DNA from 2 places in the Streptomyces rubellus genome. Region 1 is predicted to be linked to the other one. Evidence: predicted binding sites of a transcription regulator. Region 1 holds the regulator's gene; the other holds the start of a gene.
What was found. Region 1 encodes HrcA, which represses chaperone genes, less so after heat shock. Its sites were predicted from a motif close to TTNGCACTCNGNNNNNCNGAGTGCNAA; they were not measured.

Region 1 (6,992 bases):
GTGGTCGGGTCCTCCAGGTACTCCAGGACGTCGCGCAGCTCGGCCGCGACCTTCAGGGAGGTCTCCACCGACCAGGCGCCGTTGGGGTCCAGGCGCAGGGGCCGGCCGGGGAAGGCCTCGGCCAGTGCCCGGACGGCGGCGATCTCCTCCTCGGGCCGGAAGACGCCGCCCTTGAGCTTGAAGGAGCCGAAGCCGTGGTCGGCCACGAAGCGGCGGGCCTGGGCGACGATGCCCTCGGGGTCGAGGGCGGCGCCCCAGTCGTCGCTCTCGCCCGCCACCCCCTCCGGGTGGCTCGCCCAGCGGTAGAACAGGTAGGCGCTGTACTCCACGCCGTCGCGCACCTTCCCGCCGAGCAGGGCGTGCACGGGCAGCTCCAGCGCCTTGCCCAGGGCGTCCAGGCAGGCCACCTCGAAGCCGGAGACCACCGACAGCCGCAGCTTGTCGGCGGTCTGGACGCCGCGCAGGCCGCCCACGTCCACCGTGCCGTCCGTGCGGTGCCCCTCCGTGTCGAGGGCGCCGGCGAGGGTGAACAACCCGTTCAGGTCGCTGACCGGGTGTCCGGGGAGCCGTCCGGCGAGGGACCGGGCCAGCTCCAGGTACTTGGTGTCGCCGTAGGTCTCCCCCAGCCCGGTGACGCCGTCCGCCGTGACCACCTCGATGATCAAGCGCGGGGTGTGGGGCTGGTGGACGCCCTGGGTGTTGAGCAGCGGCGGGTCGGCGACGAGTATCGGGGTCAGACGTACCTCGGTGACGGTCAGGTCCTTCATCGGACGGCTCCTGTCGGATCGGTGCCGGAGGCGGGCGGCGGTGGGACCGGCGGGACGGCACACCCTCGGCACTCACATATGCCGTTCACGTATACGAATGCTGTCCACGCTGGCAAACGGAGACTAGGGACGCGAACAGAAGTGCGTCAAGAACGCCGACGTTTTCCGGAAAAGAACCCGCACCGCCGGGGCGGGCCGGCGGTACGGAGGGGAGCGGGCGGGGAACGCGGAGAGAACTCGGAGGAACTCGGAGGAACTCGGGAGAAAGGGGACGGGCGGAGGCGGCCGGCCGGCGGTCAGCGGCGCCGCGGCACCGGCACCCGCGCCAGGTCCTCGGCCACCGTCAGCCCTCCGGTGTACCCGGCCGCCCGCGCCTCGCGCGCGAACTCGGCCGGGTCGTCGTAGCGCTGCGAGAAGTGGGTCAGGACCAGGTGCCGCACCCCCGCCCGCGCCGCCACCGAGGCGGCCTGACCGGCGGTGAGGTGGCCGTACTCCTCGGCCAGCGCGGTGTCCCGGTCCAGGAAGGTGGACTCGATGACCAGCAGGTCGCAGCCCTCGGCGAGCGCGTGGACGTTCTCGCACAGCCGGGTGTCCATCACGAAGGCGAACCGCTGCCCGGGCCGGGGCTCGCTGACCTCCTCCAGGGTGACGCCGCGCAGCTCGCCCTCCCGCTGGATACGGCCGATGTCCGCTCCCGTGACACCGCGGGCGGCGAGCCGTCCGGGCAGCATCCGGCGCCCGTCCGGCTCGGTCAGGCGGTAGCCGTAGGAGTCCACCGGGTGCGACAGCCGGAGCGCGGAGAGGGTGTAGGCGCCGGTGACCGCGATCGTGCCGTCCCCGGTGACCGGCTCCTCGCGCAGCTCGGCCGTCTCGCGGTAGGCGGTGGCGTACCGCAGCCGGTCGAAGAAGCGCTGCCCGCTCGCCGGGTAGTGCGCCGTGACCGGGTGCGGCACCCGGTCCAGGTTGATGCGCTGGATGACCCCGGCCAGGCCCAGCGAGTGGTCGCCGTGGAAGTGCGTGACGCACAGCCGGGTGAGGTCGTGGGCGGCCACGCCCGCGCGCAGCAGCTGCCGCTGGGTGCCCTCACCGGGATCGAAGAGGATTCCCTCGCCGTCCCAGCGCAGGACGTAGCCGTTGTGGTTGCGGTGCCGGGTGGGCACCTGGCTGGCGGTGCCCAGCACGACCAGTTCGCGTACGGACATACGGGGTGACGGGCTCCGGCCGGACTATCCGGGGGGCCAGTTCAGGCCGCGGCCGCCGAGGACGTGGGCGTGCGCGTGCCAGACCGTCTGCCCGGCGCCCGCCCCGGTGTTGAACACGATGCGGTAGCCGACGCTCGCGCCCCCGGGCGGGGCGATCCGCTCCTGCGCGGCGACCTCGCCCGCCGCGCGCAGCACGTCGGCGGCCAGCTCCGGGGCCGCGGCGGCCAGCGCGGCGGCGTCCGGGTGGTGCGCCTTGGGGATCACCAGGACATGGGTGGGGGCCTGCGGGTTGATGTCACGGAAGGCGAGCGTGGTGCCGGTCTCGTGGACGACGTCCGCCGGGACCTCCCCCGCCACGATCTTGCAGAACAGGCAGTCGGACTGCGGTTCCTCCGCCACGGTGGCGCCTCCCGCTGTGAACGGTCCGGATCGGTCGGTACGCGGTGAAGCCGGTACGCGCCGAAGATCGTACCGCGCCCCGGGGCGCGGCGGGCGTCAGGACCAGCGACCGGTGCGTCCCAGCAGCAGCGCCGCCGCGGCCGTCCCCGCCGTGGAGGTGCGCAGCACGCTCGGCCCCAGCCGGTACGGCCGCGCCCCGGCCCCGGCGAACGCCGCCAGCTCCTCCGGCGCGATCCCGCCCTCCGGGCCGACGACGAGCACCAGTTCCCCGTCCGCGGGCAGCTCCGCCGCGGCCAGCGGCTCGGCGCCCTCCTCGTGCAGGACGGCCGCGAACGCGGCGGCGGACAGCAGCGGGAGCAGCTGCCGGGTGCCGGCCGGCTCGGTGATCTCGGGGAAGCGCAGCCGGCGGGACTGCTTGCCCGCCTCCCGGGCCGTGGCCCGCCACTTGCGCAGCGCCTTGGCCCCGCGCTCGCCCCGCCACTGGGTGACGCAGCGCGCCGCCGCCCAGGGCACGATCGTGTCCACGCCCGTCTCGGTCATCGTCTCCACGGCCAGCTCGCCGCGGTCCCCCTTGGGCAGCGCCTGGACGACGGTGATCCCCGGCCGCGGCACCGGCTCGGTGCGCACCCCGGACACGGCGACCTCCAGGCGCTCCTTGCCCGTGACGGCCGCGACGGTGCCGAACGCCCCGGTGCCCGCGCCGTCGGTGAGGACCACCTCCTCACCCGGGCGCAGCCGCCGCACCGAGACGGCGTGCCGCCCCTCGGGCCCCTCCAGCACCAGGACGGCGCCGGGGGCGGCCCCGGCCAGGATCCCGGGATCGGCGACGAAGACGGGGGCGGTCACACGGCCTCCGGACGGACGGGCGCGACGGCGGACACAGGCACGGACACGGCACGGGCGTACGGCCCGTCACCGCCCGTTGAACGCATCCTTCAGCCGCGAGAACAGGCCCTGCTGCCCCGGCTGGAACTGGCCCAGCGGCCGCTCCTCGCCCCGCAGCTTGGCCAGCCTGCGCAGCAGCTCCTCCTGCTCCGCGTCCAGCTTCGACGGGGTCTGGACCTCGACGTGGACGATCAGGTCGCCCCGGCCGCCGCCGCGCAGATGCGTCACACCGCGCTGGTGGAGCGGGATCGACTGGCCGGACTGGGTACCGGGCCGGATGTCGACCTCCTCCATGCCGTCCAGCGTCTCCAGCGGGACCTTGGTGCCCAGCGCCGCCGCCGTCATGGGGAGGGTGACCGTGCAGTGCAGGTCGTCGCCGCGGCGCTGGAAGACCGGGTGCGGGACCTCGTGGATCTCCACGTAGAGATCGCCCGCCGGACCGCCGCCGGGGCCGATCTCGCCCTCGCCGGCGAGCTGGATGCGGGTGCCGTTGTCCACCCCGGCCGGGATCTTCACCGTCAGGCTGCGCCGGGAGCGGACGCGCCCGTCGCCCGCGCACTCCGGGCACGGGTTCGGCACGATCGTGCCGAACCCGTGGCACTGCGGGCAGGGCCGCGAGGTCATGACCTGCCCCAGGAAGGAGCGGGTGACCTGCGAGACCTCGCCGCGGCCGCGGCACATGTCGCAGGTCTGCGCCGTCGTGCCCGGGGCCGCGCCCTCGCCGCTGCACGTGGTGCAGACGACCGCGGTGTCCACCTGGATGTCCTTGGTGGTGCCGAAGGCCGCCTCGTCCAGCTCGATGTCGAGCCGGATCATCGCGTCCTGGCCGCGCCGGGTTCGGGAGCGCGGCCCGCGCTGCGCGGCGGCGCCGAAGAAGGCGTCCATGATGTCCGAGAAGTTCCCGAACCCCGCGCCGAAGCCGCCGCCCCGGCCCGCCCCGGCGCCGCCCATCGGGTCGCCGCCGAGGTCGTACATCTGCTTCTTCTGCGGATCGGAGAGCACCTCGTAGGCGGTGTTGATCTCCTTGAACCGCTCCTGGGTCTTCGGATCCGGGTTCACGTCCGGGTGGAGCTCGCGCGCGAGCCTCCGGAATGCCTTCTTGATCTCGTCCTGCGAGGCATCGCGCTGCACGCCCAGGACCGCGTAGTAGTCCGTCGCCACTCTACGACTCCGCGAGGATCTGTCCGACGTAACGTGCCACTGCGCGTACCGCTCCCATCGTTCCGGGGTAGTCCATGCGGGTCGGTCCGACCACACCGAGCTTGGCGACCGCCTCGTCGCCCGAACCGTAACCGACCGAGACGACCGACGTGGAGTTCAGCCCCTCGTGTGCGTTCTCGTGACCGATTCGCACCGTCATGGTGGCGTCCTCGGTCTCTCCCAGCAGCCGGAGCAGCACGACCTGCTCCTCCAGCGCCTCCAGCACCGGCCGGATCGTCAGGGGGAAGTCGTGCGCGAAGCGGGTCAGATTGGCGGTGCCGCCGATCATCAGCCGCTCCTCGGTCTCCTCCACCAGTGTCTCAAGAAGTGTGGCGAGCACGGTGGAGACCGTCCCCCGGTCCTCGGCGTCGAAGGACTCCGGCAGGTCCTGCACCAGCCGGGGCACCTCGGAGAAGCGCTGGCCGACCACCCGGCTGTTGAGCCGGGCCCGCAGATCCGCCAGCGACGCCTCGGTGATGGGGGCGGGGCAGTCCACCACGCGCTGCTCGACCCGCCCGGTGTCCGTGATCAGCACGAGCATCAGCCGCGAGGGGGCGAGCAGCAGCAGCTCGACATGGCGCACGGTCGAACGGGTCAGCGAGGGGTACTGGACGACCGCCACCTGCCGGGTGAGCTGCGCCAGCAGCCGCACCGTGCGGCCGACGACGTCGTCGAGGTCGACGGCGCCCTCCAGGAAGTTCTGGATCGCCCTCCGCTCCGGCTTGGACAGCGGCTTGACCCCCGCCAGCCGGTCGACGAACAGCCGGTACCCCTTGTCCGTCGGGATACGGCCCGCGCTGGTGTGCGGCTGGGCGATGTAGCCCTCGTCCTCCAGGGCCGCCATGTCGTTGCGCACCGTGGCCGGGGAGACCTGCAGGTTGTGCCGCTCGGTCAGCGCCTTGGAGCCCACCGGCTCCTGGGTGCCGACGTAGTCCTGGACGATGGCGCGCAGCACCTCGAGTCTGCGTTCGCTGAGCACTTCGGCGCACCTCCCGTCCGGCGTCCGGCCGTCTTTCCGGTTCCTTCCCTGGCACTCTCGGCAGGCGAGTGCCAGTTTCCCTGAGCCAGTGTACGGCCGGTGACCACGGCCAGGGCAAGGGCGGCGGTCGAGCCGGGTGCGGAGCGGAGCGGCCCGCCCCCGCCGCCCGGCGGGCACGACCGGCCCGGTGGCGCTAGCGTCGCCCTATGGACGCCGGATGGGAAGAGCTCGCACCGGGAGTCGTACGTCACCGCATGCCCCGCTGGGACCACACGGTCGGCGCCGTCGCGGGTGCCGCCGGGATGCTCGTGGTGGACACGGGGGCCTCGCTTCGCGAGGGCGCGCGGATCCGGCGGGAGCTGCGCGGCCTGCTGGGCCGTCCGGCGACTCACGTGGCGCTGACCCATCCGCACTTCGACCACGTCCTGGGCACGGCCGCCTTCGCCGGGGTGGAGGTCTACGGGGCGGTGGGGTGCGACGAGTGGCTGGCGCGCTCGCGGGACGAGCTGCGGGACGACGCGGTGCGGCACGGCGCGGACCGGGAGGAGACCGCCCAGGCCGTCGACGTGCTGGTGTGCCCGCACCACCGGGTGCCCGGCGAGCTGACCGTCCCGTTGGGCGGCCGGGAGGCGCTGCTGGTCAACGCCGGCCCCGGGCACACCGCCTACGACCTGGCCGTCCTGGTGCCGCCCGCCGGGGCCGGCGGGCGGCCGGTGGTCTTCTGCGGCGACCTGGTGGAGGAGTCGGGCGAGCCGCAGGCCGGCCCGGACGCCCACCCCGCGCACTGGCCCGCCGCCCTGGACCGGCTGCTGGAGCTGGGCGGCGGGGACGCGGTGTACGTGCCCGGGCACGGCGCGGTGGTGGACGCCGCGTTCGTCCGCGCCCAGCGCGACGGACTGGCCCGGCGCTTCGGCGTTTCGTGAGGCCCCGCGCGTAACACAATGACCGCATGCGCAGCAGACAGTACGGCCCCGACCTGACCCCGCCCTGGAAGCGGAAGCGCCCGGCGCCCGAGGTGCCCGCCGAGCCGGACCTGGTGGTGGAGGAGGTCACCACCGGCTTCTGCGGGGCCGTGGTGCGCTGCGAGAAGACGGCGCAGGGCTTCACCGTCACCCTGGAGGACCGGTTCGGCAGGCACCGGGTCTTCCCGATGGAGCCGCGCGGCTTCCTGCTGGAGGGGAAGACCGTCACGCTGGTGCGGCCGAGGGCGGCGGCCCCGCCCGCCCCGGCCGCGCCCCGGCGCACCGCCTCCGGCTCGCTCGCCGTGCCCGGCGCCCGGGCGCGGGTGGCGCGGGCCGGGCGGATCTACGTCGAGGGGCGCCACGACGCGGAGCTGGTGGAGAAGGTCTGGGGTGACGACCTGCGGGTCGAGGGCGTCGTCGTGGAGTACCTGGAGGGCGTCGACGACCTGCCGGCGGTCGTCGAGGCGTTCGGCCCCACGCCCGACGCCCGGCTGGGGGTGCTGGTGGACCACCTGGTGCCCGGCTCGAAGGAGTCGCGGATCGCCGCGCGGGTGACCGGCGAGGACGTGCTGGTGGTCGGCCATCCGTACGTCGACGT
Region 2 (6,992 bases), on a different contig from region 1:
TCGCGGGCAGGGTGGGACCAGGAGTGCTGGAGCAACCATAGGACGAGACAGGCCCCGGGTCGGCAGGGAGCCCGGGCAACAGGGCGGCGACCTTCAAGCAATGGTAAATTGTTAGGCAGACAAATGACTTTCGGCGGTCGGAGTCCGGCCGTTTCACCCCTTATGAACGTTCCGCACGCCCGTTCCGCGGGCCCGTCCCGGACGCCCGCCCCGGTACGCCCGCCCGTACGCACGGAAGGACCCGCCCTCTGACTGTCGACCGCCTCAACGAACTCATGCTGATCGGCTCGCTCGTCCTGCTCGTCGCCGTCGCGGCGGTCCGGCTCTCCTCGCGCACCGGCCTGCCCAGCCTGCTGATCTATCTGGGGCTCGGCATCGCCCTCGGGGAGAACGGGCTGGGCATCAGCTTCGACGACGCCGAACTGACCCAGGTGCTCGGCTACGCCGCTCTCGTGGTGATCCTCTCCGAGGGCGGGCTGAGCACCAAGTGGCGCGACATCCGCCCGGTCGCCTCCTCCGCCGCCGTGCTGGCCACCGTGGGAGTCTGCATCAGCGTCGTGATCACCGCGGCGGGCGCCCACTACCTGGTGGGGCTGGACTGGCGGCTGGCGCTGATCATGGGTTCGGTCGTCTCCTCGACCGACGCGGCGGCGGTCTTCTCGGTCCTGCGCCGGCTGCCGCTGCCCCGGCGGCTGGCCGGGACGCTGGAGGCGGAGTCCGGGTTCAACGATCCCCCGGTGGTCATCCTGGTCGTCGCCTTCTCGATGGCCGGGCCGGTGGACTCCTGGTACGTCCTGCTCGGGAACATCGCGCTGCAGCTGGCCATCGGTCTGGTGGCCGGGATCCTCGTCGGAAAGCTCGGCGAGTACGCACTGCGGCACGTGGCCCTGCCGGCCTCGGGCCTGTACCCGATCGCGGTGCTGGCGCTGTGCGTCCTGGCGTACGCCGGGGGCACCCTGGCGCAGGGCAGCGGCTTCCTGGCGACCTACATCTGCGGGATCGTCCTGGGCAACGCCAGGCTGCCGCACCGGCCGGCCACCCGCGGTTTCGCGGACGGCATGGCGTGGATCGCGCAGATCGGGCTGTTCGTCCTGCTCGGGCTGCTGGCCACCCCGTCGGAACTGCTGGACGACTTCGGGGCCGCCCTGGTCATCGGCCTGGTGCTGACCCTGGTGGCCCGGCCGGTGTCGGTCGTGCTGTGCACGCTGCCCTTCCGGCTGCCCTGGCGGGCACAGGCGCTGATGTCGTGGGCGGGGCTGCGCGGCGCCGTACCGATCATCCTGGCGACGATCCCCATGTCCTCCCCCGGGCGGGACAGCGACCGGATCTTCAACATCGTCTTCGTCCTGGTCATCGTCTTCACCCTGATCCAGGGGCCGACCCTGCCCTGGGTCGCACGGAAGCTGGGCCTGGGCGGGAACGAGGAGGCGATGGACCTGGAGATCGAGTCGGCCCCGCTGGAGCGGCTGCGCGGCCATCTGATCTCGGTCGGCATCCCGCGGGGGTCGCGGATGCACAACGTGGAGGTCGGCGAGCTCCGGTTGCCGAAAGGAGCCGCGGTCACCCTGATCGTGCGGGGGGACAGCAGCTTCGTACCGGGACCGACGACCGTTCTGCGGCACGGCGACGAGCTGCTGGTGATCGCCACCGACGAGGTGCGCGAGGCCGCCGAGCGGCGGCTGATGGCCGTGGGGCGCGGCGGCAAGCTGGCGGGCTGGCTGGGGGCGGCGGGCAGCACGGCGCTGGGCGGCTCCCGGCGCTGAGGCACCCGCCCGTCCCGGCCGGCTGCCCGTCAGCCCGGCCGGGACGTCCGCGGCCCGCCCGCCTCCCCTGCCCGCCGGTGGGCGGTGGGTTAACCTGAAACCCGACTTCGTCCGACTTCCGGAGCTCCGACTCCGCCTGATGCAGGGCTGACGCGACCGCCCGGCCGCCCGGCAGTGTGCCGCGCCCGCGGTTCCCGCGTGAGAGGACAGCCCTCGGCCGCCCCCGCGCGGCCGCCGTACGCCCGCCGTACGGCGCCCGGGGCGCGCTACCAGGCGGCAGAAAGGTCAGGTCGTGACCACCACGGTCACTTCCTCGGTCAACCCTGAACCGGATCCCCCCGGCGCGTCCGGCGGCCCCTCCCGGGGCCCCTCCCGGAAGGCCGGCTACCGGGAACTGCTGCGCACACCCGGCGCCTGGACGTTCCTGGTGCCCGGCTTCCTGGCCCGCCAGCCGTTCGCGATGCTGACCCTGGGCATCGTGCTGCTGGTCGAGGACACCACCGGCTCGTTCGGCGCGGCGGGCACGGTGTCCGCGACCGCCGGGGTCGCGATGGCCCTGTGCGCGCCGCGCGCCGGACGGCTCGCCGACCGCTTCGGCCAGCGCGCCGTCCTGCTGCCCGGCATCGCGCTGCACGCCGCCTCCGTCGCCCTGCTGGTCTCGCTGGCCCTGTCCGGGGCCCCGCTGTGGGCGCTGCTGGTGACGGCCGTGCCCACCGGCGCCTCGGTGCCGCAGGTCGGCCCGATGGTGCGGGCCCGCTGGGCGCACCTGCTGCGGGACCGCCCCGGGATGCTGCCGACGGCGGCGGCGCTGGAGTCGGTCACCGACGAGCTGACCTTCGTCCTCGGCCCGGTGCTGGCCACCGCGCTGTGCACCGGGGTGCATCCGGCCGCCGGGCTGGCCGCGGAGGGCGTCCTCACCGTCGTCGGCGGGCTGCTCTTCGCGGCGCGGCGCCGTACCCAGCCACCGGCTCACCGCCGCACCCGGGGCGCCGCGGGCGCCGGGACGGACGGCGGTCCGCACGCGTCGGCGCTGTCGGTGCCGGGCGTACGGGTGCTGATCGTCGCCTTCCTGGGCGTCGGCGCGGTGTTCGGCGGCATGCAGGTGTCACTGGCCGCCTACACCGAGCACATCGGGCAGCCGGGTCTCAACGGCGTGCTGTACGGGATCTTCGCGGCGGGCAACATGCTGGCCGGCCTCGGCTACGGGGCGCTGACCTGGCGGTCGTCCCCGCGGCGGCGGCTGCTGGTCTCGTACGGGCTGCTGGTGCTGGCCACCGCGCCGCTGTGGGCGGTGGACGCGGTGGTGCCGCTGGCCGTTCTCGGGCTGCTGGCCGGCGCGGGCATCGGCCCGAGTCTGATCACCGGTTTCACGCTGGTGGAGCGGCTGACCCCGCCGACCGTCCGCACCGAGGCGTTCACCTGGCTGACCGGGGCGGTCGCGCTGGGGCAGGCCGGGGCGGCGACGGCGGCCGGGCAGCTGGTGGACGGCTTCGGGACGAACGCCGGGTTCGCGGTGCCGCCGCTGGCCACCGCGCTCGCGCTGGTGACCGTCGCGGTACTGCGCGGGCGGCTGGTCCCCGCGGCACCGGACGCCCCGGCGGCGAAGGGGCCGGTCTCCTTCCGTCCGTCCCGCCCGGGGCCCGTCCGGGACCCCGGGCAGGACTCCGGAGGGGACTCCGGAGGGGACTCCGGACGGAGGACGCGGAGCGGGTGACGACACGTGGCGAGGGTCACCGTCGGCCGTCCGCAGTGGACTAAGCCGCCGGAATGCTGCACCATGGTGCGTCGTTAGCACTCCACAGGTAAGAGTGCCAGGAGGAGCAAGTGCCGACCTATCAGTACCAGTGCACCGAGTGCGGCGAGGGCCTGGAAGCGGTTCAGAAGTTCACCGACGACGCGCTCACCGAGTGCCCGAGCTGCGCGGGACGCCTGAAGAAGGTGTTCTCGGCGGTCGGCATCGTCTTCAAGGGCTCCGGCTTCTACCGGAACGACAGCCGCGGCTCCTCGTCCGGCGGCTCGTCGTCTTCGGCCTCGTCGTTGTCCTCGGCCGAGAAGAAGAGCGACAGCTCGTCGTCCTCCTCTTCGTCGGGTTCGTCGTCCTCGTCGAGCGGCTCGTCCTCCAAGGCGGGCTCGACGGCGGCCTGAGGCAGCACGGCGGCTCCACGCCCCGTCCGGCTCCCCAGCGCCGCCGGACCCCGCCGGGCCGCGGCGGGATCCGGTGGGATCCGGTGGGATCCGGTGGCGTACCCGCCGCGCGGGCTAGGGTGACGGCCATGACTTCTCAGGCAGGAAGCGCTCCGCAGGCGGAGATAGGCGTCATCGGCGGGTCCGGGTTCTACTCCTTCCTGGACGACGTGACGGAGCTCACGGTGGAGACGCCCTACGGCCCACCGAGCGACTCCCTCTTCCTCGGCGAGGTCGCCGGGCGGCGGGTCGCCTTCCTGCCCCGGCACGGGCGCAAGCACCACCTCCCGCCGCACCACGTCAACTACCGCGCCAACCTCTGGGCCCTGCGCTCGGTCGGCGTGCGCCAGGTGCTGGGGCCGTGCGCGGTGGGCGGTCTGCGCCCCGAGTACGGGCCGGGCACCCTGGTCGTCCCGGACCAACTGGTGGACCGTACGAAGTCACGCGTCCAGACGTACTACGACGGCGAGGCGCTGGCCGACGGCTCGGTGCCGAACGTGGTGCACCTGACCTTCGCCGACCCCTACTGCGGAGCGGGCCGTACGGTCGCGCTCGCGGCGGCCCGCGGCCGGGGCTGGGAGCCGGTGGACGGCGGCACGATGGTGGTGGTCGAGGGACCGCGCTTCTCGACCCGTGCGGAGTCGCGCTGGCACGCGGCACAGGGCTGGTCCGTGGTCGGGATGACCGGTCACCCCGAGGCCGTCCTCGCCCGGGAACTCGCCCTGTGCTACACCTCGATCGCGCTGGTCACCGACCTGGACGCCGGCGCGGAGACGGGCGAGGGCGTCTCGCACGAGGAGGTGCTCAGGGTTTTCGCGCAGAACGTCGGACGGCTGCGCGAGGTGCTCTTCGACGTGGTGGCCGGGCTGCCGGTGGAGCGGGAGTGCGGATGCGCGGGCGCGCTGGACGGCATGGATCCGGGGATCGCGCTGCCGTAGGGCCGACCCGACTGCCCCACGGACCGCCGTGGGACGGCTGATGGGGCGTGCGGGACGTGTGCGACCCGTGTGGGTGACGGAGTTTTCCACAGCCCGTGGACCGTCCACAGGGTCCGACGGACTCGCGCGGAACCGGCCATCGTGAGGGGGTTCCCTCTCCAAGGCGGTGACCGCGGTGTCCTCCTCCCCCTGCCCCTCCTCTCCGCTCCTCCCCCGGCCCTCTTTCCCTCCGCCGTCCTCCTGTCCGCCTCCTTCCTGTCCCGTGCCGGAGTTCGAACCGGTGCGCACCGGGCGCGGTCTCCTCGGACCGCTGCGGACGGCGGGACGGGGCAGACGTGCGGTGGCCGTCTCCCTCGCCGCGGCCGCCACGGTGGCCGTGGCCTGGGCGCCGCGCGGCGGGCCCGGCGGGGAGTCGGCCCCCTCGGCGCTCCGGCCCGCGGCGGAACGGGCACCGGCACCACCCGCGCCACCCGTACCGCCGGCATCGGCATCGGCCCGGTCCTCGCCCGGGCACGGCGGTGACACGGCGGCCGAGGTCGAGGCCCCGGTGCGGATTCCGGACGCCGCCGTGGTGCGGCTGCTGCGGCCCGGCGACCGGGTGGACGTACTGGCCACCGCCGTCGACGGCACCGCCGCGGGCGTACCGGCCGACCGTCCTGCCCGGACCGTCGCCCGGAACGTGCGGGTGGCCGCCGTTCCCGGTCCCGGTCCGGACGAGCCCGGCTCCGGCGACTCCGGTGCGTCCGGTCTCTCCGGTGCCTCCGGCGAAGAGGCCGGGGCGCTGGTGGTGCTCTCGGTGCCACGGCCCGTGGCGGCCCGGCTCGCCGGGGCCGCCGCACACTCCCGGCTGGCGGTGGTCCTGTGCTGACCTCCACCGATCGGCCGCTCCCGGGGCCCGTCCCGGGCGGACCCGTGAACTGGACAGCCGGCGCGGCGATCATGCAGCGTGTGCTGTGTTCCGCCGGCGAGGGTCGGCGCGCATGTGCAGAGAGGCAGTCCGTTGAGCGAGAAGCAGGGCGTCCTGAACGGGTTCAAGGCCTTCCTGATGCGGGGCAACGTGGTCGGCCTGGCCGTTGCCGTCGTCATCGGAGCGGCCTTCACCAAGATCGTGAACTCGGTCGTGGAGGGCGTCATCAACCCGGTGGTGGGCTCCATCGGGCCCAAGGACCTCGACCGCTACCACTCCTGCCTCCAGGGCCCGTGCGTCGTCGACGAGGCGACGGGTGCGGCCGCCAGCGGCATCACGATCAAGTGGGGCACGGTGCTGAGCGCCTCCCTGACCTTCCTGATCACCGCGGCGGTCGTGTACTTCCTCATGATCGTGCCCATGAACAAGCTCAAGGAGCGGCTGGACGCCCTGGACGCCGAGGAGGCGGCGAAGGCGGCCGCGACGCCCGCCCAGAAGACCGAGGTGGAGCTGCTCGCCGAGATCCGCGACACCCTGGTCGCCCTCCGCGCCGAGCAGGGCGCGACGGCGGGCGCGGCCGGGCCGGGCCCGCAGCGCGGTGCCCCCGGCGGTCCGGGAGCCACTGGCGGCGGCCCGGCGGGAGGCACCGGCCGGTCGTAGTCCGGACATCCCCCGCCGTACACCCGCACCCGTGCCGGTGTCCGCGTCCGCCCCCGCGTTCCTGCCTCACAGATGGTGCGGGGGCTTCTCCTCCAGGAAGCGGGCCAGGTCGGCCGCGTCGCCGCCCGCCGTGTCCGTCCGCTCGCCCCAGCCCCGGTCGGTGTCGTCGCCCGACGGCCGGCTCAGCGGGTCGGTGAAGTCCAGTGCGGAAGCCGGGTCCGCCGGGGCGCGGTGCCCGGGACCGGGAGTGGCGGGGGTGTCCATGCCCCCAGGGTACGGCGGCCCCGGTCCCGGCCCGCCGCCCCGGGAGCGTCGCGGCGGCCACCCCCGGGGCCGTACCGGGGACCATGGCCGGTATGAACACCACGGACAGCACGGGCAGCACGGGAGCAGCGGAGGCCACCGGCCCCCTGGACGCACTGACGGACGTGACGGGACTGCGGGTCGGCCATGCCCGGTACCGGGGCGACGGCCGGCTGACGGGCACGACGGTGGTCCTCGCGCCGGAGGGCGGGGCGGTGGCCGCGGTGGACGTACGGG

Region 2: the regulator HrcA is predicted to act here: its motif matches at 3,552-3,578, upstream of V1L54_RS03235 (FmdB family zinc ribbon protein).

The regions. Positions count from the first base shown of each region.
Region 1 is NZ_JAZDCX010000001.1:456,339-463,330, reverse strand. Features, by position in the region: gene V1L54_RS01960 (glucarate dehydratase family protein) at 1-767, opposite strand, end outside; gene V1L54_RS01955 (ribonuclease Z) at 1,064-1,969, opposite strand; gene V1L54_RS01950 (histidine triad nucleotide-binding protein) at 1,994-2,368, opposite strand; gene V1L54_RS01945 (16S rRNA (uracil(1498)-N(3))-methyltransferase) at 2,465-3,214, opposite strand; gene dnaJ (molecular chaperone DnaJ) at 3,281-4,414, opposite strand; gene hrcA (heat-inducible transcriptional repressor HrcA) at 4,416-5,432, opposite strand; gene V1L54_RS01930 (MBL fold metallo-hydrolase) at 5,639-6,355, shown strand; gene V1L54_RS01925 (DUF3097 domain-containing protein) at 6,382-6,992, shown strand, end outside.
Region 2 is NZ_JAZDCX010000002.1:186,226-193,217, reverse strand. Features, by position in the region: gene V1L54_RS03245 (potassium/proton antiporter) at 276-1,763, shown strand; gene V1L54_RS03240 (MFS transporter) at 2,158-3,477, shown strand; gene V1L54_RS03235 (FmdB family zinc ribbon protein) at 3,588-3,908, shown strand; gene V1L54_RS03230 (S-methyl-5'-thioadenosine phosphorylase) at 4,037-4,885, shown strand; gene V1L54_RS03225 (RcpC/CpaB family pilus assembly protein) at 5,148-5,753, shown strand; gene mscL (large conductance mechanosensitive channel protein MscL) at 5,886-6,452, shown strand; gene V1L54_RS03215 (hypothetical protein) at 6,519-6,716, opposite strand; gene V1L54_RS03210 (P1 family peptidase) at 6,800-6,992, shown strand, end outside.